Regions from separate parts of the Paenibacillus sp. DP01 genome, predicted to be linked through region 2. Evidence: riboswitches for the same ligand, from Rfam matches in the RefSeq annotation. Region 2 holds a riboswitch; each other region holds the start of a gene.
The links. Region 2 has a riboswitch for cyclic di-AMP ahead of ACH59B_RS00535 (C40 family peptidase). Riboswitches for the same ligand answer to the same signal wherever they lie in the genome.

Region 1 (8,153 bases), 1.3 Mb from region 2:
AGTCCCAACTGCTCAAAATCATCCGAGGTAATATTATAATCCTGAAAAGACACCCACGCTTTGATCCCATCCACCATCATAGGGGCTTGATGCGTGACAACTTCACGTCCATTATAGGCTGTTCGATATTCTGCCAAATGTAAGGAGGTGTTGCTGTCATGTCCGCAGCCCAGCAACAGTACATAGGCATCTGCCTCATAAAGCTTTGCCAAGGGCGAATGCTCACCCAGCCCAAAATCAAGCTCATGCGCTTCCAGCAAGCCTAAAGCAGCAGATCCACGCCCCGCCAGAGAAACGTGCGGATGCCCGCTGCGCACTGTTCCCGGCAGGCCACGGAACGTTTCTACGATGACGCCCATCCCTCCAGTCAGCGTCCAGGCCGGATCATAAGCGGGCATTTCCTCGCGGACCAGTTCCCACCACGACTCATCCAAAGGCGGGTTCATCCAGGTGGACGGATCTGTCAAGTCATGTGACTGTGTTGGCATCACCAGCGTTCCTTCCCGGCCAATCGCTTCGGTTAATGCGGCAAGAATGGTGGAGGCTCCGCCTGGAACAAAGCGTCCAAAGCTGCGCATTGACGAGTGAACAAGCAATGTCATGCCGCTCCGAACTCCCAGTTCCCTTAATCCTTTCATTACATCCGACCGCGTGACAGGTCGATTCGTTATCGGTTGCACAGTCACCTGTCCAGCCTCCTTTTCTCCAAAACGATACACAATACTCTAATTATACCATAAGTGCTGTCCCTCGCTCCTTCCTCCATGTTACCCTCCATCATTCCTGAGCGCAAAAAAACAGGCTTTCTCCGGTTTGGGAAGAAGCCTGTTTGAGTACAACCTATGGGCTGGCTCTGCTACACAGTCAGCCAGCGCTTGAACATATGCTTGGTCGTTTGCTTGTTCATTTCGGCAATGGAAGTTGTCAATGGAATGCCTTTCGGGCAAGAGCGTACACAGTTTTGCGAATTACCACAGCCCTCCAGCCCGTCGTCCGTCATCAATGCATCCAGGCGCTCCTCCTGATTCATTTCCCCTGTCGGATGGCTATTAAACAAGCGAACCTGAGATATCGCCGCAGGTCCGATGAACGTCGTCTTCTCATTGACGTTCGGGCATGCTTCCAGACAGACACCACAGGTCATGCACTTGGACAGCTCATACGCCCACTGACGCTTTTTCTCTGCCATTCTAGGACCCGGCCCCAGATCGTAGGTACCGTCAATCGGAATCCACGCTTTGACCTTCTTGAGCGCGTTAAACATCCGGCTGCGGTCAATGACCAAATCCCGTACGACCGGGAATGTGCTCATCGGCGCAATCGTAATCGGCTGCTCCAGCTTATCGACAAGCGCCGCACACGCCTGACGCGGTTTGCCGTTAATCACCATGGAGCAAGCTCCACATACTTCCTCCAGGCAGTTCGACTCCCAGCACACCGGAGCCGTCTCTTTACCTTGGCTGTCTACCGGGTTACGCTGAATTTCCATCAGCGCGCTGATCACGTTCATTCCCGGTCTGTAGGCCAATTCGAATTCTTCCGTATAGGAACTAGCGTTAGGCTCATCCTGACGAGTAACCACAAACTTCACTGTTTTATTCGACTTCACTGCTTGCTCCGACATTTAAATACACTCCCTTCTGTTATTTGCTCTTGGAATAATCTCGAACACGCGGCTTGATCAGTGAAACGTCGACCTCTTCATACGAAATTTGTGGTCCTTCCGGTGTCCAATCTGCAATCGTCGTTTTCAAATAATCTTCATCATTGCGGTCCGGGAAGTCCGGCTTGTAATGGGCCCCGCGACTTTCGTTGCGCAGCAGCGCCCCTTTGGTCATCGCTTCGGCCAGCTCCATCATGTTCCACAACTGCCGTGTAAACGCAGCACCCGCATTATTCCAGCGCGAAGCGTCATTAATGTTAATGTTCGAGTAACGCTCCTTCAGCTCCTTGATCTTGTGAATCGTAGCTTCCAGCTTGTCATTATAACGAACCACGGTCATATTGTTCGTCATCCACTCACCCAGCTCTTTATGAAGAACATAGGCATTTTCTTTTCCGTCCATATGCAGAATACGCTCGTACTTCTCAGTCTGCTGATGGACTGCCGCATCAAATACCGAAGAAGCTACATCCTGGGCAGACTTTTTCAAGCCCTTGATATATTCCACAGCCTTTGGTCCAGCCACCATTCCACCATAAATGGCCGACAGCAACGAGTTTGCACCCAAGCGGTTCGCTCCGTGATACTGGAATTCACATTCACCAGCTGCGAACAGACCCGGTATATTTGTCATCTGATTATAATCGACCCACATGCCGCCCATTGAATAATGAACAGCCGGGAATATTTTCATTGGGATTTTACGCGGATCGTCGCCGACGAATTTTTCATAAATTTCAATAATGCCGCCCAGCTTTACATCCAGCTCTTTTGGGTCCTTGTGGGACAAATCCAGATAGACCATGTTCTCGCCATTAATACCCAGTCCATCATCTACACATACGCTGAATATTTCACGTGTCGCAATGTCGCGAGGGACCAGATTTCCATAAGCCGGATACTTTTCTTCAAGGAAATACCATGGCTTCCCGTCTTTATATGTCCAAATGCGACCGCCCTCTCCCCGTGCCGACTCGGACATGAGACGCAGCTTGTCGTCACCGGGTATAGCCGTTGGATGAATCTGTATAAATTCACCGTTCGCGTAGCGAACGCCTTGCTGATACACTGCACCGGCAGCTGTACCGGTATTAATAACGGAATTTGTGGTTTTGCCGAAAATAATTCCGGGACCACCGGATGCCAAAATAACGGCGTCCGCTGCAAAAGTCTTCACTTCCATCGTACGCAAATCCTGCCCGCAAATCCCTCGGCAGATGCCTTCATCATCCAGTACAGCCTGTAAAAACTCCCAGTTCTCATACTTGGTCACCAAACCAGCAGATTCCCAGCGCCGTACCTGCTCATCGAGAGCATACAGGAGCTGCTGTCCTGTCGTCGCGCCAGCGAAGGCTGTCCGATGATGCTGGGTACCGCCAAAGCGGCGGAAATCTAGCAGTCCTTCTGGTGTCCGATTGAACATAACACCCATGCGGTCCATGAGATGGATAATTCCCGGAGCCGCTTCGCACATCGCTTTTACCGGCGGCTGGTTTGCCAGAAAGTCACCGCCATAGACTGAATCATCAAAGTGAATCCAGGGTGAGTCTCCCTCACCTTTGGTATTTACCGCACCGTTGATGCCGCCCTGCGCACAAACGGAGTGGGATCTTTTGACCGGAACCAAAGAAAATAGATGAACGTGGACTCCCGCTTCTGCCGCCTTGATCGTAGCCATTAGACCAGCCAGACCGCCGCCCACGACAATAATGTTGGATGCTGCCATTTCTGCTCACTCCTTCTTTTCAGGATTTGTACTAAATCCCCTTTTACAAATCAGAATAGAATCTCAACACGATGTATAATTAAAATAACTCGTTTACAGTAGCTGTTTAAAAGCGCTGCATTGCACCAAGGCTGTTGCCGTTTCCTGGAATTCCGCGCTGCGAAATGCAAGCAGGGAAGCAACGAAGCCGATCGATACCACCACGAACAGGGTCATACAGATATAGGAAGATACTTTTTGGGCACGTGGCCCCACGGTAATCCCCCAACTGACCATAAATGCCCACAGTCCATTAGCAAAGTGAAATGATGCCGAAACGACACTGATTAAATACAAAATAAAATAGACCGGGTTCGTCACTATACCATGCATTACGCCGCCTAGCTCCTCATGAGTTACATTACCCAGGGCCACCTGAAAGCGTGTGTCGTATACGTGCCAGATAATAAATACAAACGTAATGACGCCGGAAATACGCTGGAACAAAAAGCGCCAGTTACGCGAGTAGCCAAACCTTTTGACATTCGGGTCAGCCTGATAAGCGATATACAAGCCATAGATTCCGTGGAACAGTAATGGCAAGTAGATGAATAACGTTTCTAACACAATAACCAGCGGCAAACCATTCAGGAAGGCCACGCTGCGATTAAAACCTTCCTTGCCGCCCTCCACCGCTGTGAAGTTCGTCACCAAATGCTCAACAAAAAATAGAGCCAATGGAATGACGCCAAGAAGCGAATGCAGCTTTCTGGAATAAAATCCTCTCATCTAGGTCATGCTCCCTTCTCCCAATAATAGCGTTTTCAATAGTAATATAACATATAAAATGACAGTTCCCGACAGGGAATGTTCAACAAGGTGTCCCTTATAAGGAAAAACAAAAGTGTGAACATCTTGTGTCGCTTTCATGTTACTCCTTTTCGGCTTATAATGGAATTGCAATATACGTATTAATTATTATGTCTTTTTTGCATATAGAGAGGAAGTGGAAGATTTGTTTGAGGATTTGAACGCTTTTGCCGTCATTGTCGAGCAGTCCAGCCTGAATAAAGCCTCCAAACTGCTGAATTTGTCCCAACCCGCCCTGTCTCGCAAAATTGCCAAGCTGGAGGAAGAGCTGGGTGTCCATCTCTTTGATCGTCGGGGCAAACGGCTCGAAATTACATCGACCGGCCGATTTGTATATACTTTCGCGCTGGAGCAACGGCAACGACAGCTTCGCTTCTTACAAAAGCTGTCCCAGCACAAAAATGAAGCTCAGAGCATGCTTACACTGGGCGCCAGTCTCACGACACTCCAAACGACGCTGCCTACCCTCGTCGAAGCTTTCATGAGCAAGCATCCTCAGACTGAGCTAAAGCTGCTCACCGGCAAGACGCATGAAATCGTTGCCTTTGTACGCGACAAAAAAGCAGACGCCGGCGTTGTCGGGTCTGCCATTCATGAAGCTGGATTACGCTGCATTCCGTTATTTGACGATCATTTGGAGCTAGTCGTCCCCATCGGGCATGAATTAACTGTCAAGACAGGAACGGCTTCAATGAAGGACCTGCAAGGATTGCCGATGATCATTTTCTCCAAAGGAACCTGGTACCGCAGCCTGACGGATGACTTGTTCCAGCGCAGCGGCATTATGCCGGATATCCGCATGGAAATCGACTCCTTCGAGGCGATTGTACGTCTGCTTCCCACCTGCAAGGCATCCGCTTTGCTGCCCAAATCCTATTTGCGCAGCGAACTGCTGCGAGATAATGGACTTACTGCATTGTACTTGCCTGATTTGAAGGAGACACGCCGAACGACCTCCCTCATCTACTCAGAAACGGCCGATCTCGGCCCAACAGCACGACGCTGGATTAGCGAGACACGCGCATCGTTTGCAGGCTACCGTATGGTATAGAGGATTTAACCCTCTTCATTGACATTAACGACCTCATCCTCAAAGCGGCCGATATTATCATTGGAGCCGATAATGACCATAATATCGTCTGCTTTCAGCCGATCCATAGCTGTCGGTGCGATCAAGATACCATTCGCCGTATGAAGCGCCACGATGCTGCAACCAAAGCGGGTGCGAGCATTTAATTCTGCCAACGTTTTGCCATTCAGACATGCAGGCACATTAAGTTCTACAATGCTGTATTCCTTGGACAGCTCCAAATAATCGAGCAGATTAGGCGTGACCAGCTGATGCGCTACTCGAATACCCATATCCCGTTCCGGATAAATGACTCGGTCCACCCCAAGCTTCTCTAACGCACGCCCATGCAGCACAGATATGGCTTTGGCTACGACTTTTCTCACACCCAGCTCCTTCAGCAAAATGGCGGTCAGGATGCTTACCTGAATATCATCACCAATCGCAACAATGCCGCAATCGAAATTACGTATGCCGAGTGACCGCAACGCATCCTCATCTGTAGCGTCCGCCACGACAGTATGTGTCAGAATCTCACTCATACTGTCCACAACATCCTCATTCCGATCAATGCCCAGCACCTCGCACCCCATATCCACCAATTGCAAAGCCAGGCTTGAGCCAAACCGTCCCAAGCCAATGACTACAAACTGCTGCGTTTTCATATCTACTCGAAAACTCCCTTACCCTATAATTATTTTACCTTCTGGATGACGATACAATTCCTTACCCTTTTTCGGTCCCAGTGCATAAGCTAGCGTGAGTGGACCCAGCCTGCCTGCAAACATCGTCAGAGTAATCACCAGCTTGCCTACAACTGTCAAATCAGGTGTAAGCCCCATGGACAGTCCTACCGTACCAAAGGCAGACACCGTCTCGAACAAGATCATCAGAAAATGATGATCTTCGGTTGCGGACAGAATCATCGTCACCCCAATCACGAACAGCAACCCCAGCAAGGTAATAGTCAAAGCCTTATAAATGCGTGCCTGCGCAAGTCGGTACCGGAACAGCACAATGTCTTCCCGTCCCCGCAGCATCGAAAACACCGCTCCAATGAGCAGAGCAAATGTAGTGGTCTTAATCCCGCCTCCAGTGGAGCCAGGCGAAGCCCCAATAAACATGAGTATGATGATAAAAAACTGCGTAGCCTGCCGCAAGCCTGCAATGTCCAGCGTGTTGGCACCTGCGGTGCGAGGGGTAACGGACTGGAATAAAGAACCCAGCAGTTTACCACCCCAATCAAGCGAGCCAAGCGTCTTCGGATTCGTAAACTCAAATACAAAAATGACAAGCGTCCCGACGACAATCAGAGCAGCTGTCATGCTGAGTACCACCTTGGTATGCAAGGATAGTCTCTTACGCTTGCGATAATCTGCCAGGTCAGACATCACTACAAAACCAATACCACCCGAAATAATGAGAAACATGGCTGTAAAATTAACAATCGGATCATATACATAACCTGTCAGGCTGCGAAATTCACCGAACAAATCAAAACCAGCGTTATTAAACATGGAAATAGCATGCCAGATTCCAAAATAAATCGCCCTGCCTACAGGCATATCAAACGACCAGCGAATCGAAAAAATGATTGCACATACGCCCTCAATCATCAGCGAGTACCATAGCACCTTGCGGATCAATCCGACAATTCCTTCGACAGAGGTCTGATTCATCGCTTCTTGCAAAATAAGGCGCTCCCGCAAGGAAATCCGACGCTTGAACACCAGCGCGATCAAGGTAGCCATAGTCATAAAGCCAAGTCCGCCAATCTGAATCAGCGCAACGATGACAATTTGACCAAAGGTTGTAAAAAAGAGCCCTGTATCCTTAACGACAAGCCCAGTTACACAGGTCGCGGAAGCGGCAGTAAACAAAGCGTCTATAAACGCAAGTGGTTTTCCTGTTGTATTAGAGATGGGCAGCATTAACAATAAACTACCTATTAGAATGATAATGGCAAAGCCTGCAACGAATATTTGCGGTGGAGAAAGCCGAAGCCAGCTTGCATTGGGATTCATTTATTCATCACTTCTCCTCCTTGGTGAACTATGAGCATGGAGATCGCTCAGCTCATAAAATCACCAATTCTTTTCAGTTTCTTTTATAAATCAGAAAAGTATCCGCAAAGCGGGATACTTTTGCCTTTCAATACTCACTACACTTTACGTAACTACCTCATGGAACGTTTGATGACTTTAAGGCGGGCAGCAGCGAAGCGGTCCATTTGAATCTGGAGAAGCGATAGCGCTCGCCTTTGACTCTGAATTTTACCCTTATCAAGGTCTAGAAAATCAAAAAAATTCAGTGGCAACAGCGATTGGAAGATCAAATGGAACGCGCAGCGTCCTTAACTCAGCAAACTTTTATTCACACTTATACACACAAAAAAAGACACCGGAAAACCGAGTGCCTGACTTGGTTCCTGCCCACAGCCTACGAGGTTAGCTGACGGATTCGGGCAGCACAGTATGCCCTATTTACACTTCCGATCCATCAGGATCGACTGTAAAATTCACCCCAGTAACATGGTTCCCCCGTTTTCTCACAGAAATTCGGCTTAAATGTATATCATTACCCATATAGTTCATAGGCATTGCCTCAAGATTATAATCCTTCTCTATTCAGATCACAAAACCGATTTCGCCGAAAAAACGTGAAATTGGCTTTATTTTGCGATTGGGCATCGCTTAATCACAGCTTATCTAATTTTATTAAAACTTTAAAGTGCTTTCACTCTGTTTTCATGAATATCGCTGGTCTGTTGGCGGGAACCTGTGCAGTATGATATCTTTAATGGATGTTCTTATTTACAGATTAAGGAGGAAACTCATGAATCCTAT
Region 2 (8,153 bases):
GATGTCAAGGCGATGATGTTCATAACTTACATGAAAAGGAAGTAGACTACTATTTTATTGTCCGGTACATATTTTATGAGGTCAGAAAACTAACAATTGAAGGCATCATAGAGCTTATATAGAGATTCCAATTCGGTTCTTCTTATAGGAAAAAGCAGCCTACAGTGGCTGCTTTTCTACAATACTGTTACTTCGTTAACGCTAGGCTTACCCTTCCAGCGCCTGCTTCAATTCCTCAGGCGAAGCGTCCCACCATTCCTGATTATGCGAAATCAGCAGGCTTCTGAGCGCTGCTTTATCTTCGCTGCCGAGATCATCCAGCATAAAACGGCGCTTGAGTGCATAATCCATACGATTAACATGATCGGCAAGAATTTTCCAGCCGCGTTTGGCTTCGTCGTCAATCAGCATCTCGCAGGCCGTCGCGCCACCATACATACGTCCTTCGGGCGTACGGTCCACAGCTACCCATACCAGCCATACCTGGCGTCCGTTCGGTACGTCCTCTTTATTCGTAGAGAACTTGATTCCACGTTCTACTTTACTTTTGGCATGCATGGCACCGACATCAATTTTCGCCTCTCCGCGGTCAATGATGACCGGGGACATGCTGTTCAGGTCGATTGAGCCTGCGCCGAAGCCCTTATGTTTACTCTTGCCACTGACAATATTCAGTGCAATCTGCTTTTTGCCGTCCGGTTGATTTTCACTCATGCGTCACTAGACCTCCAATTTCCGTCTTCACACTCATTCTACACTATAAATATTTTAACTAATAATCTCCCGAAAGCAAACATATACATGCTGTAGATGCTTGTCAACGGGAGGTATCCATTGTATGACCCCAGCACGCACCAAAATCGTTTTATTGTCCACACTAGCCCTCGGACTCCTCGCAGGGACGTTATGGTTTGCCTGGCAACCCCAATCGCAATCCGTCTCTCAGTCCGCAGGCAAACCACTATACGGCTCCGAGTCTGAGTCTGCGCTTGCGCCAAATATGGGCAAGCCTCTAGGGGCCAACATCATGCCCGATCTGCCCAAGAACCCTCCACAGCCCGCTTCGGAAATTCTCAGCAAACGGGTGGTGGAATATCACATTGATGTATCTCTGGAAAAAGGACGGGTTTTGCGAGGCACTGAGACACTGACCTGGAGGCATCCGGGTAAGAAAACTGTGAATGATCTGTATCTTCATCTATACCCGAATGCCTTCTCTTCCATGGAAACCACCTTTATGAAGGAATCCGGCGGAAAGCTGCGCGGAGACACCATGCCTAAGGACGGCTTTGGCTCCATGACGCTGACCGAACTAAAAACAGAAGACGGTTTATCTCTCATGCACCGCACTCAATATGTACAACCAGATGACGGTAACGCAAGCGACCGTTCGCTCATAAAGGTGCGTCTACCCAAACCGGTACGGGGTGGCGAAGAAATCACACTATATATGAAGTTTGAAGTCAAACTGCCTGGCATTTTTGCTCGTATGGGTGCGACAGATGATTTTGTAATGGCTGGACAGTGGTTTCCAAAGCTCAGCGTCTATGAGACTGCAGGACAACGTGGACGCGCCGAAGAGGGCTGGAACCTCCATCAGTACCATGGCAACTCCGAGTTCTATGCCGACTTTGGAATTTACAGTATACGGATTCGGGTGCCTGAAACACACATCGTAGCAGCGACCGGTTTTCCCACCCGTGGTGCAGTACGACAGAACGGCCAGAAAATATATCAATTTTATGCCGATGATGTACACGATTTTGCCTGGTCTGCTTCACCCAACTTTGTAGCCGTAGAAGAACCCTTCTCTTCTACTGAGGTTCCTGGTGTCAAAATCAAGCTCTATCTGGACCCGTCCCATAAGGAACTCAAAGGACGTTACATGAGCGCAGCCAAGGCTGCCCTTTCGTACTACAGCAAATGGTACGGGCCTTATCCATATTCCACTCTATCCATCGTCGTTCCACCCAAAACAGGCAGTGGAGCCGGCGGCATGGAATATCCGACACTCATCACGGCCGCAGCTGCGGACCAACTGAATCCTGGCTATAATCTGGAACGGACGCTGGTTCATGAAATTGGGCATCAATATTTCTACGGAATGGTAGCCAACAATGAATTTGAGGAGCCTTGGCTGGATGAAGGCTTCACCTCCTATGCAGAGGAACGGCTCATGGAACAAGAGTATGGGCTTACCCCCAACTTGCCATTACAATCGGGACAGGTAGCTTCCCCACAGCCGCTAAACCGTGAGTCCTGGAAGTATGGATCGGCAGCTGAGTATGCGCAAAATGCCTATTCACGAGGTAAATTAGTACTACGAGGTATTGAGCGTCAGGTGGGTATGAAAAAAATGGACCGGATTATGCGGACCTACGTCCAGACTTATCGATTCAAGCATCCGACCTCACAGGATTTTCAACATGTCGTGGAGAGAGTGACCGGACGATCATGGAGCCACTATTTTGAACAATATGTATATGACGGCCAGATGGCGGACTTTTCAGTCGATCGCATCATGAACCACAAGCTGGAGAATGGATACGAAGCAGTCGTGACGCTCAGCAAAAAAGGAGCAGATTATCCCAAAATACCTGTTCAATTTACCTTCAAGGATGGCTCAACGATATTCAAGGCATGGGATGGTGCGGGCAAAAGTACAACTTTCCGACTCAAAAGCGCTTCCCCCGTGTCCTATGTGACTGTAGATCCTCTATACACTATTGCACTGGAGAACAAGCATATTAATAATAGCCTGAAGGCTGAATTGGATGAAAAACAACAAACCCGTTGGAGTGTAAGTGTAACCAAGCTGTTGGAGACACTGCTTGGAAGTCTGTCATGGTGAGGTGTCTATAGATGCGGACTGTTATAAAAGAAGGCTGGGCGCTGGTACGCATACGCTTTTATATCGTTATCATTTTATTTCTGTATCGTCTGCTGTGGGGAGTATTTCTCTATAGGCTGGTACAGTCTGCCGTTATCCCGCTGCTGCTACGTTATCCTGATCAGAGCCAAAACGAACTGGGAAAGACCTTGTTTTGGATGGAGGGCCAGATCGCCTTGATGGACAGCCGGGAAGTACATGTGTACTTGTGGATATTACTAGGGGCGACCGTACTGCGCATACTAATCACTCCCTTCATTAGAGCTGGCATATATCAAAGCCTGCATACCGATGCGTCTGAACCGCAAAGCCTGTCCTTCTTCAAGGGGATGAAACGCCACGGTATGTCATCGCTATTGTATTACATCATCGAGTTGGGTTTGCTGCTGCTTCCCGCCTTTTGGGTGGTACCGAGACTCTATCCTATTGTAGTAGGAACGTTGCAATCTTCCTCTTACCTGCTACATTTGTTGCCCTATGCCATGGGGTGGATAGCTTACGGTTGGGTCATTCGGCAGTGCATCCTGTATATGCAGTTGGGCACTGTCAGTGGTCACACCATACTATCCTCCCTGCTCGCCTTCTTTCGCCAGCTTCTTCCGGCTGTTGGTGTATCCCTGTTGCTCGGTACTTGTGTGTTGCTAGTTTTCGGTCTATTTGGCACCGTGGCGATGATTTGGACGGGTATGTTGGCACTGATTCTCCAGCAATCGTATCATTTTGTTACCAGTCTGGTCAGGCTGTGGCATATCAGTTCGCAGTATCGGCTATGGCACATCGATATCTCCAGCAGAGGCTAACCTCTCACAATATGCTCTCTCCTGTATTTTCAGCTGTCGAAAAAACTTTTTTCTTTCCCGTGCAAACAGCACATAACTGAATACTGTTAACAGAATCTGTTCCTGGAGCGTTAGGAACAGATTTTTTTTGTAACTTTTTGCGATGAAACATTTGCCAAAGCCTGCTGTCTTTGTTACAATAATCGCAGTGAACTGATAGTAACAACTTTGTAATCTTTATTGTAACCTTTATCTTAAAAACATCGTTGTCGTGAATACTGCTCTCCAAGGTGCACATCTTAAGTTAAGCCTAATTCCTGGCACCTAGGAAGCGGGGGAACCAGTTTGGGTGAATTGATCTCGCAACAGAGTGGTCATAGGGGAACCTTCTACCGAATCCTTAAGCTAACCTCGCAGGCATTGGAAGGGGTATATTTTTTTTGAAGAAGAAGCTAACGATCGCAGCCATGGGTCTCGCCATTGCCTTTACATCTTTTACATTCGGTGGCAGCAGTGCATTTGCAGACTCTAAGATGGACCAGGTCATCCAAGATGCCAAAGGAACGAACTACAGAAGCGGAGGCACTACACTCGAGGGATTCGATTGCTCCGGCTTCACAATGTATGTATTCAACAAACTGGGAATTAAACTGCCGCATCAATCTGGATCACAATTCAAAATGGGTTCTTCTGTATCCCGCGATGAAATGAGACCAGGCGACCTGGTGTTCTTCAACACCACAGGAAGAGGCGTTTCCCATGTAGGTATCTTCGTAGGTGAAGGGAAATTCGCCCACTCCTCGACTTCACGTGGTGTAGTAGTTAGCTCACTGAACGAAAATTATTACGCTAACCGTTATGTCGGTGCAAAAAGAATTATGAGCACAGACGCTTACCATTCTGTAGCTTCAGATATTCCTGATGACGACAACGTAGAATAACTACCGCACAGCAAGCTAACCCTATTCGCAATTTGATTCTGGCCGGAATCGAATTGCGGTTTTTTATGTCCACTACATCAGCAATGATTATCATTACTGACGAACTGACACCTCAAAAGGTTTCAATTTTAGCGAACATCGTCGGTTTTACCGTCACCGCTGGGGGAGCATATGAGCAGTAAATCCTTCTTATTGAATGTATACCCGACTTAGGTACGAAATAAACACGCTTGCCATTCTCCTACAACTTGTCTACAATCTGTGGTTAATGATTGAAGTACCTGCATAAGGAGGAATGGAAAAGTGCCGGCCTCAATATCCAACTACCGGATCGTACCGATGGACGAGCATCAAGCGGCTGAAATCTGTGAGTGGCGCTATGATCCCCCCTACAACATATACGGCTGGCTTCCCTGGGAACAAATGAAGGCACTTGAAGTCGAATTTGGAAGTCCCACGCTTCGCCAAGAGCAATATGTTGCGGTCCTGGACGAAGAGAATGAGCTGACGGGATTTGCTCAATATTTCCCTATGGTCGGTGTGACCCGGCTGGGTCTTGGAATGCATCCCGAAAGATGCGGACATGGCACAGGCTCCGATTTTGTCCGGGCCATTGCCGAGGAAGCCAGACGACGTCATCCGCAGAATGAAATTGACCTAGAGGTTCTCACTTGGAATCAGCGGGCTATCCGAGCCTACAAGGCAGCTGGATTTGAGCTGACGGATACCTATGAACGCCAGACTCCAGATGGCAGAAAACCATTCCATTGTATGGTATATCGTCCTGAACAACAGAATCGGGTTCTATAAATAAGAGCGCCTTCACTATACAACCGCGATGTTGTATAACGAAGGCGCTCTTCATATATACGACAGATCATTACAAACTCAATGACTGCTGCGCATTTTTTCGAAAGCTTCATTATATTGTTGGGCTTCCTTAATATCTACGGCCATAATACCGCCATCGTCCCAGGAGGTCAAACGCAGAGTCACGGTCTTGTAATCAATCGTAATAAATGGATGGTGATTAAATGCCTCAGATATAGCGGCAACTTCATCCACGAAGGCAATTCCTTTCATAAAACTGGAAAAATTATATTTCCGAACGATCCAACGTCCTTCCTCCAGTTCCCAGCCCTCCAGCTTCTCCAGATGTGCTTCAATCTCTTCTTGTGTAAAAGGCATGTTACGAACTCCTCCCCGTTTATACGGAAGCCTTTCAGCCGCTTAGATGCGGCCAAAACTACGATATATTGGTGTACATATTACCACGGCCCCGTTGATAAATCCATAAGACGGCCATCAAATCAATGGGACTGACGTCAGCTCCTCATCCCCGATGAGTACATAGATCCGGTGCTGCTCCGGCTCATAAATCACAACACCGCTGCCTACAGTGATTATAGGTTCTGTGCCCAGTGCATAAAATAAGTCTTCTGCCAAAGCCTCATTGACTTCCTGGCACCCCGCTGGGTCCAGCCTGTCCCAATCTTCTGCTTCCATTTCAAAAAATTCATAGCTATCTGGAATGCGTCCCACAGCCTCTGTCAAATCGTTCAAAATTTGTTCATACTCGCGCCCATGCTTTACTCCCATGCTATTTCCTCCAGTGGTTCAGCGATTCAATACATAATCACTTTATTATACCGGAAATTCGCCCTTAACAAAAAAGAGAGTTTTGTCGATAAATACTATAATCCGTCTCATAATGACGCGCTTGGGGCAAGGACGACCCATGCGGCATGAAAGGATTCAAAATCTATTCTCATGGATGAGGTGTATCATGCAAATTACAACCATTATTGGACTTGTGCTCGGGCTTTTGTCACTGGTCGTCGGGATGATCCTGAAGGGCGCGCCAGTCGTCAATCTGGTCAATAATCCCGCTGCTTACATGATTATTTTCGTCGGAACAGCAGCAAGTATATTCATGGCGTTTCCGATGGATGACATGAAACGGGTGCCAAAGCTGTTTAAAATTATTTTCACCCAGCAGAAATTGCTGGATCGCAAGGAGCTTATCGGTACATTTACCGAATGGGCATCCATTACCCGTCGTGAAGGTCTGCTCGCGCTGGAATCCAAGGTCGAAGAGATCGACGATCCCTTTATGCGCGGCGGTATGCGTATGATTATCGATGGTAATGATCAGGAGTTCGTACGCGATGTTCTGATGGAAGACATTAACGCTACCGAAGATAGACACCGCGCAGGCGCACTAATTTTCTCCCAAGCCGGTATGTACGCTCCAACACTCGGGGTACTCGGTGCGGTTGTAGGTCTGATTGCCGCTCTAGCCGACCTTAGTGACATGGAAAAACTGTCCCATGCCATTGCGGCCGCCTTTATTGCAACGTTGCTCGGTATTTTTACAGGTTATGTCCTATGGCATCCAATGTCCAACAAGCTGAAACGGCTATCCAAAAAAGAAGTGGAACTTAAGTTAATGATGGTCGAAGGTCTGCTTTCGATTCAATCCGGTATCTCGACGATTGCCATCAGCCAAAAGCTAGCAATCTTCCTAACTCCAACCGAACGGGCTTCGATGACCCAGAAGGATGGCGATTCCAGTGAGTAAAAAGAGACATGAACCGCATGAAGAGCATGCTGACGAAAGCTGGCTGTTGCCATATTCCGACTTAATGACCCTTCTGTTGGCTCTTTTCATTGTCTTATTCGGTATGAGCTCGCTCGATGCCAAAAAATTTGAAACTATGGCTCAATCCTTGAGTTCAGCTTTTAGTGGTGGTACTGGCGTGCTGGATCACTCGGCCGCGAATCCGTCGTCACAATCTATGGATATGGGCAAAAATAAAGAAGAGGTATCGCAACCTTTAAAATCGAAAGCCACTTCTACCTCTGATCTGCAGAAGCAACTCGCCCAGCGGGAAGAAGAAGATTTAAAGAAGCTTAAAAAACAAATGGATCAGTATATTCAAAATAACGGCCTGTCCACTCTACTGAACACCAAGCTGAACCAATCCCAGCTGATGATCACCATTAGTGATAATGCCCTGTTTTCATCCGGGCAGGCCGAAGTAAAGCCAGAAGCGAGAAAGCTAGCCAAATCCATTTCCAGCATGCTCCAGCAGTTTCCTGGTTATGATGTTATCGTATCCGGTCATACCGACAATGTACCTATTTCCAATAGTCAGTTCCCGTCCAACTTTGATTTGAGTGCCAAGCGCTCGCTCAATTTCTTGCGTATTTTGCTGCTCAATCCGCAGCTCGATCCTACCAAGTTTGTATCCATCGGATATGGCGAGTATCGACCATTGGCAAGCAATCAGACTGGAGAAGGACGCGCCAAAAACCGTCGTGTCGAAATTTCCGTTCTTCGCAAATATCAGAACGGTACACAAGTTATTAGTCCTACCTCAAGCTCGAATGAAGGTTGATCATGAATATGTTATATGAACAAAGGCACCGCCGCATTTTTTATGCAGCTGGTGCCTTTTGATTTAGTGATTCCTGTTGTCTAGCCCTGCCATATAGGAGAACCCAGCGCTGAAGGCTATAAGAAGGCCTCTGGCCTTAGCT
Region 3 (8,153 bases), 2.8 Mb from region 2:
CACAGTTGCAGTTAAGTATCCTTTTAGAAAGCTGGAACTGTAATTTTGCTCGACATACTTTTTACTGTCGATTTCAATGAGTGTATCTTCCTTCTTAGCTGGATCTTGCTGCAAATGGTACCATTCATCGCTATATACCAGAAACATCCGCTCATTGCTCTGAGGCGATATTTGTTCCGGTGTACGCTGTTCTTTCAATTCCTCCGCTACTTCGGGAACCGTTTTGCCTGCCGCCCGATACACGTACGAGGTCGAGTTTCCGCTACCACTAACGGATTCCAGCGGATACGTATCTTTCACATTTGGCGCCCCGCAGCCGCTTAGCACGGATACGAACAAGCTCAGCGCCACAATGATCTTTAATGCATATTGCCAGGTGCGTTTGCTCATGTGTAACCCTCTCCTAGCTTGCCCGAATAACCTTGACGTCTCCGGTAATCACTTCTTCTCCTTCATAAAGCATAAAGCGACCGTCCTGCCATTCTACCCGCAATAGATGGTAATCATCAGACTGGTACTGCCAAACATGTTGCTCTCCACCCTGCCGGAAAGGAGCACGGCCCATAACGGTAACATGCCCAAAATACTGTTCTTCCAAATGATACGTTGTATCATCCAGTTCTAAAATGGTCGGTACTTCCTCCGGGTTGTCTAGTCTGCCATCGATAGCCTGATATAGTCCGAATTGCAGTGTTTCCCGTTCCTCAATATGAAGATAACTCACTTGATTACCATCCTGAAGCGTCAAAACAACGGCATTCCGGGCACGATTATGTACACGACCTACCACTTCATAGGTGACAAGCGACACTTCACAAATATCCCCAGGATTTAAGTGAAGCATGCTTTTTTCCGCTTTCGGCGGTTCAGGCTTGGCAAATAGATTTGAAATTCGTTTCCATACACTCATGGTCATATTTCCTCCTTACTTTGCCTAGAAGCATGCTGTAATGATCAAGGCACCCACCAAATGCAGCGCTCCTGAAAACAGACCGAAACCAATTTTACCTTCTTGGGTACCTTTGTCCAGATCAAACTGTGCCCAATACCGCAACAGCAGACGCACAATCACTTCCAAAACAAGCAAGATGATAAAGGCAATCACAGAATACACAAGCGCTTCGAGCAAATTATTAGCTGTAGCAATTGAACCCGATAAAATGTATCCTTGTGCAATCAGCTTCATAATCATCCGGACTGTTACAGCCATATTTCCGGCTTTTACTTCGGCAAAATCCTTATACTTTGTAAATAAAGAATCGACATACATTAATACGAACAGCAAAATAGCACCTGCGCCCGTCCATACCAGCATCGCTTTCATCGTTTCTAAAAAATGCATTTGCTACCATCCTCCACATCTTCTTGACTACATATATTGATTTACGCCCCCAGGCAGGGAAAAGCGAAGGAGATAACGTTTCTCCTTCGCTTACTGAGCCATCACACTAGCGGCAATGCTTAAAAGTTCTTATTTATTTTCGTATTGTTTCAGCAAAGCAGCAAGTTCGTCGTCCACAGCACTTTTCTTATCCAGCTCTTTGAACTCTTCATCCAGCGATTTTTCCTTGGAAGCCATTTCGTTGCTCGCTTCAGCACGTGCTTCTGCTTGCAGCATTTTTTCCTCCATACGCTTTAATCCAGCAGTTGCCGTATCCGAGCTAAAACCATTCATCGCTTTGTTAATTTCAGTTTGCGCTTTAGCTGCATTATAACGGGCAACCAGTGTCTCGCGCTTGTTTTTCATTTCAGTCAGCTGTCTGCGCATTTCATCCAGCTTACCACGCAGGTTGTCAGCTGCAGCTTTGTTTTGCTCATAACCAGCTTGGAACTCGTTCATTTTTTGTTCGGCAGATTTCTTTTCTTCCAGCGCACGACGAGCAAGATCCACATTTTGTGCTTTTGCAGCCGTATGAGCCTGTTCTTCGCGTTTTTTCACCAAAGCTGCCTGTTCTTCGTATTGCTGTTTAAATCTCTTTTCAATAGCAATTTGAGCGGCTACCGCTTTCTCTGCGTCTTCCAGATCCTCTTGCATATCACGAATGTATTGATCCGTCATTTTAACTGGATCTTCTGCCTTGTCGATAATGGCGTTAATGTTAGACATCGTAAGATCTCTTAATCGTTTGAAAATAGACATGTGAAGTTCCTCCTAGAATTGAATGCTTAAATTTTAAGCTCTGTACACATGTTTACGCAAGCTTTGCAAAGAGGTTTCAAAAATATCTAAAAACCGCGTAGATAAGGCTCTGGAATATCCGCCTGTACTTTTAGCGCCCGTGATGCATGCAGCGCCCAATAGGGATCACGCAGCATGGCACGCCCTATGGCTACCAGATCAGCTTCATTGTGCTGAACGACTCGGCGGGCATCCTCATAATCATCCAATAAGCCGACAGCAATGACAGGCACATTCAATTTCTCACGGATGGTATGAGCCAAATCCACCTGATAACCAGCACGCGCAGACGGACCTCCGCTGGAACCAATCGGACCCTCACCACCAGAAGAAATATGGAAAATGTCTACACCCGCATCACGATATCGTTCCCCTATGGCTGCTATGTATTCAACATCATATCCGTCTTGGACATATTCTTTGGCAGATATCCGCATTAGCACAGGCATATCAGCAGGAAGTACCTCTTTAACAGCACGTATCACCTCAACACCAAACAGTGATAAATCCTGCCCATACTCATCTTCTCGGGTATTGGTTAAAGGAGAATGAAATTGATGGATTAGATAGCCGTGAGCGCCATGAATCTCTACCGTGTCAAAACCAGCTTCTACCGCCCGACGCGCCCCCTCTTTGTAGGCAAGAACCAGTTCCTTGACTTCTGCTCGCGTCAAAGCGTGCGGCTCTTTAAATCGTTCACTAAAGGGGATCAAGGACGGGCCTACAGGTGGCTCAGCATCTTCAGCCTTGCGTCCGGCATGGCCTAATTGAATGGCAATTTTGGCACCATACTTGTGGACTTCCTCTACCATTTTACGATATGCAGGAATATGTTCATCACTCCAAATGCCCAAATCACGATCCGTAATGCGCCCATCCGGATGAACCGCTGTCATTTCCACAATTATGAGTCCAGTCCCTCCTACCGCGCGACTCACATAATGGACATAATGCCAATCCGTCGGTTTGCCGTCCTTGGCCTCCACGCTGTATTGGCACATTGGGGGCATGACAATCCGATTTCTTAAAGAAAGCCCCTTTAATTGATAAGGAGTAAACAAGTCGGTCACTTTTATCCATCCTTCCCTCAATTCCAAGTCTGTAGCATTATGATTAGCATCCCCATTATACACCAGCTGTCACGGTATACCGAATCCTTTGTAAGGCTAAAACTTACGAAAATGCTCCAGTTTTCGTTCATGTTTAGGAGAATATGCGCGTTTACTTCGTCATCTTCACGGATATCCGCTTCTTGATGTACTTCTCTTCAGTCATGTAGGGCTTCACTCAATCACCAGCATAATTTTAATAGGACAGGTACATAATAGCTGAGAGCACCACTAGGTACCACTGCACGGAAAGGGGGAATACAAATGCGGTACAGGGGAGTGTTGCCATGTTTAGCACTGTTACTAGCATTTTCAAGTTTTCCCGTTCACGCTGACACGCCTCCCAACATCGGAACGCCCCATCCCAAGGAAGCTACTGTCGCTACTTCGGTATATCAAAGTAAAGATCGAGCTACTCCAACATTAGCGATGCTACGAAAAAAGCATGCGGACATTTTTAAAATGTGCGGCCCGCACACCCGCCAAATTGCCTTAACCTTTGATGATGTGCCCGATTCAAGGTATACGCCGCAGGTTTTGGACGTATTACACGCAAACGGTATCAAAGCTACGTTTTTTATCGTCGGCCATCGTGCGGAAAAGCATCCGGGGATCATACGCCGCATCATCCGCGAGGGTCATGCTATAGGAAACCATTCCTATACTCATCCGGATTTCAGGAAGGCCACACCAGAACGCTTTCGCCACCAGATTACAAAAACAGAACGTATTTTAGAAGCCAGCGCAGGTTTTCGGCCCAGATTGATACGACCACCCTATGGTGAAATCACGGAGCCTCAAATTCAGTGGGCGCGTCGTCATGGGTACATGATCGTCAATTGGAATGTGGACTCTCTAGACTGGAAGGGATTAAGCAAAACACAGATTCAGCGTAACGTGATCCCGGCTACCAGACCTGGCTCCATTATTTTAATGCATGCAGGTGGAGGTCAAAGTTCCAACTTGCAAGGTACTGTCCAAGCTTTGCCGGGTCTAATCCACTCTTTAAAAGCTAAGGGCTACAAGTTTGTCACAGTCCCCCGGCTACTTCACACATCGGAACGAAAATAACAGTATGTCTAAGCCTCGTATATACCAACAACGTAAAAAGGCTGCCTTGACGAGCAGAATGCTTCTGCTTGTAAGACAGCCTTTTTTAGCGATAAACGACCGTACTGATAAGAAGTCGTCCCAGTTATATGTTGTGTGCTATAATATTAAGTTTACATAATATATATTATGTTTAATGAATTCAAATATATGCACAATGCTATTTATCAATAACGTACAGTTTCACATTTTGGAAGCCGAAGTCGTTCACGAATGATTTGTTGCCAGGGATAAAGATATCAATCCGCTTTCCGGTAATAGCGCTGCCCTGATCACGGGCAACGGCTACAAAAGAATGGTCTGGCAAGCCGGGATGGGAATAGCCTGTAACTAGCACCTTTGTTCCCATAGGAATGACTTTCGGGTCTACTGCAATTGTACCCAGTTTAAGCGGATTACCGTAGTAATCGACTGCACCCCATTTGCCATTTTCATCAGCTGCGGCTGAATATGCTGTTGCTTTAACATCAACAACTTTACTGTAATTGAATGTTTTGCCCCATGCTTCAATTGTTGGCCTCTCATTCGCTGGTGCTTTCTCCGTAAGAAGCTGTGGTTTCGAATCCGAAGCCGCCTTCACACTTTTTTCGTCTGGCACTTTAATTTGTAGACCTGCATATATGTTGTTGGACGCAATATCCGGGTTAGCCTTCGTCAAGTCATCTACCGATACCCCATAACGTTGAGCAAGCAAAAAGAAAGTATCGCCTTCTTTGGCAGTATGAAGCGAAGCAGCATTTGCTACTCCAGCTGTCTGTGCCAATCCTGCAATCGCTGCGGCAAGCACCGCAAATTTCATGGTTTTTCCAATATGTTTTAAGTGTTTCAAAGATATGTACCTCCTCTGTTATGCCTGCGAAGTTAGCTGTCGGATTCGGACTCAGGAGAAGCCCTATGCTTGTGCAATTCACCCCTAGGCATATTCCACAACATCTATATGACGCATTGGAATAATTGCCGTTGTTACGTCCCCCGCACTTCCCATGGTTTGAGCCCAGCACCTGAGTAATTGTTATCATTGCTGCTGCCCCGGTAAGTTTTGGCTTACTGCATAATATCACAATTTTGTAACCTTATCTGCATGAAAATGTTGGGAACCTTGAACATCATACTATATCCATTACAATTTTGTCATCAAAAATCGGTTTTTTGTTACGAAAATATGGAGATATGGTGACAAAAAGAGAAAAGCCCTCCGTGAAATATCATCACGAGAGGGCTTTGTCAATAATTCATAAAAGCATTTTCTTACAGCACTTTAGCCAGAAAATCACGGGTACGATCATGGCTTGGAGTTCCGAAAACTTGCTCCGGCGTACCTTGCTCTATAATTTGACCGTTGTCCATAAAGATGATTCGGTCTCCTACCTCACGAGCAAAGCCCATTTCATGCGTCACGATCACCATCGTCATGCCGCCTTCAGCAAGCTTCTTCATCACATCCAGAACCTCTCCAACCATTTCAGGGTCCAGGGCAGAGGTAGGTTCATCAAACAGCATTACGTGCGGCTGCATGGCGAGAGCACGTGCTATCGCTATACGTTGCTTTTGACCGCCAGATAACTGGTTCGGGTAGGTATTCTTCTTATCCTCAAGACCCACGGTCCGCAGGAGCTCCAACGCAATTTTCTCCGCTTCTTTCCCCGATTGCTTCTTCACCTGCGTTGGTGCAAGCGTCAGATTCTGCAGTATTGTTTTATGCGGAAACAGATTAAAATGTTGGAAAACCATCCCCATCTTCTCTCGAGTCGCATTAATATTATGACCACGGGCCGTAATCGGCTCACCCTCAAACAAGATTTCCCCTTCTGTTGGCTGTTCCAACAGATTCATACAACGCAAAAACGTACTTTTCCCCGAACCACTGGGGCCGATAATGACGACTACTTCACCTTTGGCGATATCTATATCAATGCCTTTTAAAATTTCATTCTTACCGAATGATTTACGCAGTTGTTTAACGGTGATCACTGGCTCTCAACTTCCTTTCCCATAAACCCAACAGCTTAGATAAGCTGAATGTCATTACAAAATAAATAGCAGCTGCGATTACGAATGGACTTAAGCCTTCGTAGGTAATATTCTTAATGACCTGGGCTTGATACATAATGTCCACCATCCCAATGGTCGAAATAATAGAAGATTCTTTAATGATCGTAATGAACTCATTACCAATAGCAGGCAATATAGATTTAAATGCTTGCGGTAAAATAACGTGACGCATCGCTTTGCCTCGTCCCATCCCGAGCGAGCGGGCAGCTTCCATCTGTCCACGGTCTACGGCCTGAATACCAGCACGGAAAATTTCAGCCAAATATGCCGAACTATTCAGAGACAACGTAATTATACCGGACTGGAGTGGCGTAAAATTAACACCTAACGTCAAAGCAACTCCGTAATGAATGATCATAAGCTGCACCAGCATAGGTGTGCCGCGCAGTATCTCTACATATGCGGTACCTAGCCACTCGATAATACGAATACCACTCATCCGTAGCAAGGATATGATCAGGCCAATAATGAATCCGAACAGTACTCCGAGCGCAGACAGCAATAGAGTGTAGCCGATACCCGTAGCGTAGAAACTGCGATATTTCAAAAATATATCTACAATGCTATTCGAAGAAACCTGTCTGTCAGCAGACAGTGCACTCGCTTCTGTAGAAAACTTCTCAATCGAACCGTCCGCTTTCAGGCGAGCCAACGTTTTATTTACTGAAGCAAGCAATTCCGCATTTCCTTTACGGATGCCTACAGCAGTTTCTGCTCCTTCATCTTCAGGTACTGCTTTGGCAAGTGTTACGGTACCGTCTAGCGTGTATCCTTTAGCAACGGTATCTTCGATTACAACCGCGTTGATACGCTTGGTCCGAAGCTGGAGTACCAGATCGGATATTTTATCCAATGAGGTTACCGAAGCATTAGGTACTTTTTGCGCAATTTCTTCCTGGATACTCCCCTTCTGCGCACCGAGCTTCTCTCCTTTTAGAGCAGCCATCGTTGAATATTTGTCTTTGTCCTCTGGACGAACCATAATGACTTGCTTGGAACGATAGTATACATCCGAAAAATCAATGCTCTTTCTGCGTTCATCTGTCGGTGTCATACCAGACAGGACCAAGTCTACGCGACCACTTTGCAGAGCAGGCAGCAAAGAGTCAAAACTCATGTCCTCTGGGACCATCTCTGCATCCAGATCCTTGGCGATTTCCTTGGCGATTTCAACATCAAACCCGACAATGGTATCCTGACCGTTAATAACTTTGTGAAACTCATACGGCGGGAAGTCAGCACTCATACCCACTACAAGTTTTTTCTGTGGCTTTCCTTCCGATCCGTATGCAGTGAGCATAGGAAGACCAGCCAACAGCAAGATAACCGCCGTCAAAACCAGGGCGGTAAAACGATATGCCTTTTTCAATCTTTTTTTCTCTCCTTAAATTCTTTATAATAAATAAGATTGTGTCATTATAAATGAATATGCATGATTATGCAATGAATGTTATAGTACAATTTTAGTATATCTATCGCAGTACCTACATTACAGCATATATAAAGGAGTTTTCAGCATGAATTTTAAACAGACCATTCAACACACCATTGAACAGCATACCGAGCGGTTTAAGGACATTTCGTTGTATATAGGCGCAAATCCTGAACTTGGAAACGAGGAATTCCTGGCCTCTGCCCGTCTAAAAGAAGAACTTGCCTTTCACGGTTTTGAAGTTCAGGCACCCATATTGGGTATAGAAACG

Region 1: it holds a riboswitch for cyclic di-AMP, as region 2 does, so the genes downstream of both, ACH59B_RS20095 (TrkH family potassium uptake protein) here and ACH59B_RS00535 (C40 family peptidase) in region 2, are expected to answer to the same signal.
Region 3: it holds a riboswitch for cyclic di-AMP, as region 2 does, so the genes downstream of both, ACH59B_RS13515 (3D domain-containing protein) here and ACH59B_RS00535 (C40 family peptidase) in region 2, are expected to answer to the same signal.

The regions. Positions count from the first base shown of each region.
Region 1 covers NZ_CP173059.1:4,569,200-4,577,352, forward strand. Annotated here, with positions in the region: gene ACH59B_RS20065 (aminoglycoside N(3)-acetyltransferase) at 1-686, opposite strand, end outside; gene sdhB (succinate dehydrogenase iron-sulfur subunit) at 857-1,624, opposite strand; gene sdhA (succinate dehydrogenase flavoprotein subunit) at 1,644-3,389, opposite strand; gene ACH59B_RS20080 (succinate dehydrogenase cytochrome b558 subunit) at 3,483-4,157, opposite strand; gene ACH59B_RS20085 (LysR family transcriptional regulator) at 4,384-5,289, shown strand; gene ACH59B_RS20090 (TrkA family potassium uptake protein) at 5,295-5,972, opposite strand; gene ACH59B_RS20095 (TrkH family potassium uptake protein) at 5,991-7,331, opposite strand; cyclic di-AMP (ydaO/yuaA leader) riboswitch at 7,729-7,881, opposite strand; gene ACH59B_RS20100 (CPBP family intramembrane glutamic endopeptidase) at 8,143-8,153, shown strand, end outside.
Region 2 covers NZ_CP173059.1:131,521-139,673, reverse strand. Annotated here, with positions in the region: gene ACH59B_RS00550 (YwhD family protein) at 208-714, opposite strand; gene ACH59B_RS00545 (M1 family metallopeptidase) at 839-2,851, shown strand; gene ACH59B_RS00540 (hypothetical protein) at 2,863-3,690, shown strand; cyclic di-AMP (ydaO/yuaA leader) riboswitch at 3,967-4,104, shown strand; gene ACH59B_RS00535 (C40 family peptidase) at 4,110-4,610, shown strand; gene ACH59B_RS00530 (GNAT family N-acetyltransferase) at 4,914-5,420, shown strand; gene ACH59B_RS00525 (4a-hydroxytetrahydrobiopterin dehydratase) at 5,499-5,798, opposite strand; gene ACH59B_RS00520 (hypothetical protein) at 5,916-6,209, opposite strand; gene motA (flagellar motor stator protein MotA) at 6,397-7,191, shown strand; gene motB (flagellar motor protein MotB) at 7,184-8,011, shown strand; gene rluF (23S rRNA pseudouridine(2604) synthase RluF) at 8,148-8,153, opposite strand, start outside.
Region 3 covers NZ_CP173059.1:3,087,639-3,095,791, forward strand. Annotated here, with positions in the region: gene ACH59B_RS13485 (DUF4247 domain-containing protein) at 1-390, opposite strand, end outside; gene ACH59B_RS13490 (DUF4178 domain-containing protein) at 404-910, opposite strand; gene ACH59B_RS13495 (DUF350 domain-containing protein) at 935-1,342, opposite strand; gene ACH59B_RS13500 (PspA/IM30 family protein) at 1,472-2,140, opposite strand; gene ACH59B_RS13505 (NADH:flavin oxidoreductase/NADH oxidase) at 2,227-3,249, opposite strand; gene ACH59B_RS13510 (polysaccharide deacetylase family protein) at 3,553-4,359, shown strand; gene ACH59B_RS13515 (3D domain-containing protein) at 4,559-5,227, opposite strand; cyclic di-AMP (ydaO/yuaA leader) riboswitch at 5,234-5,403, opposite strand; gene ACH59B_RS13520 (amino acid ABC transporter ATP-binding protein) at 5,647-6,369, opposite strand; gene ACH59B_RS13525 (ABC transporter substrate-binding protein/permease) at 6,356-7,819, opposite strand; gene ACH59B_RS13530 (M20 family metallopeptidase) at 7,968-8,153, shown strand, end outside.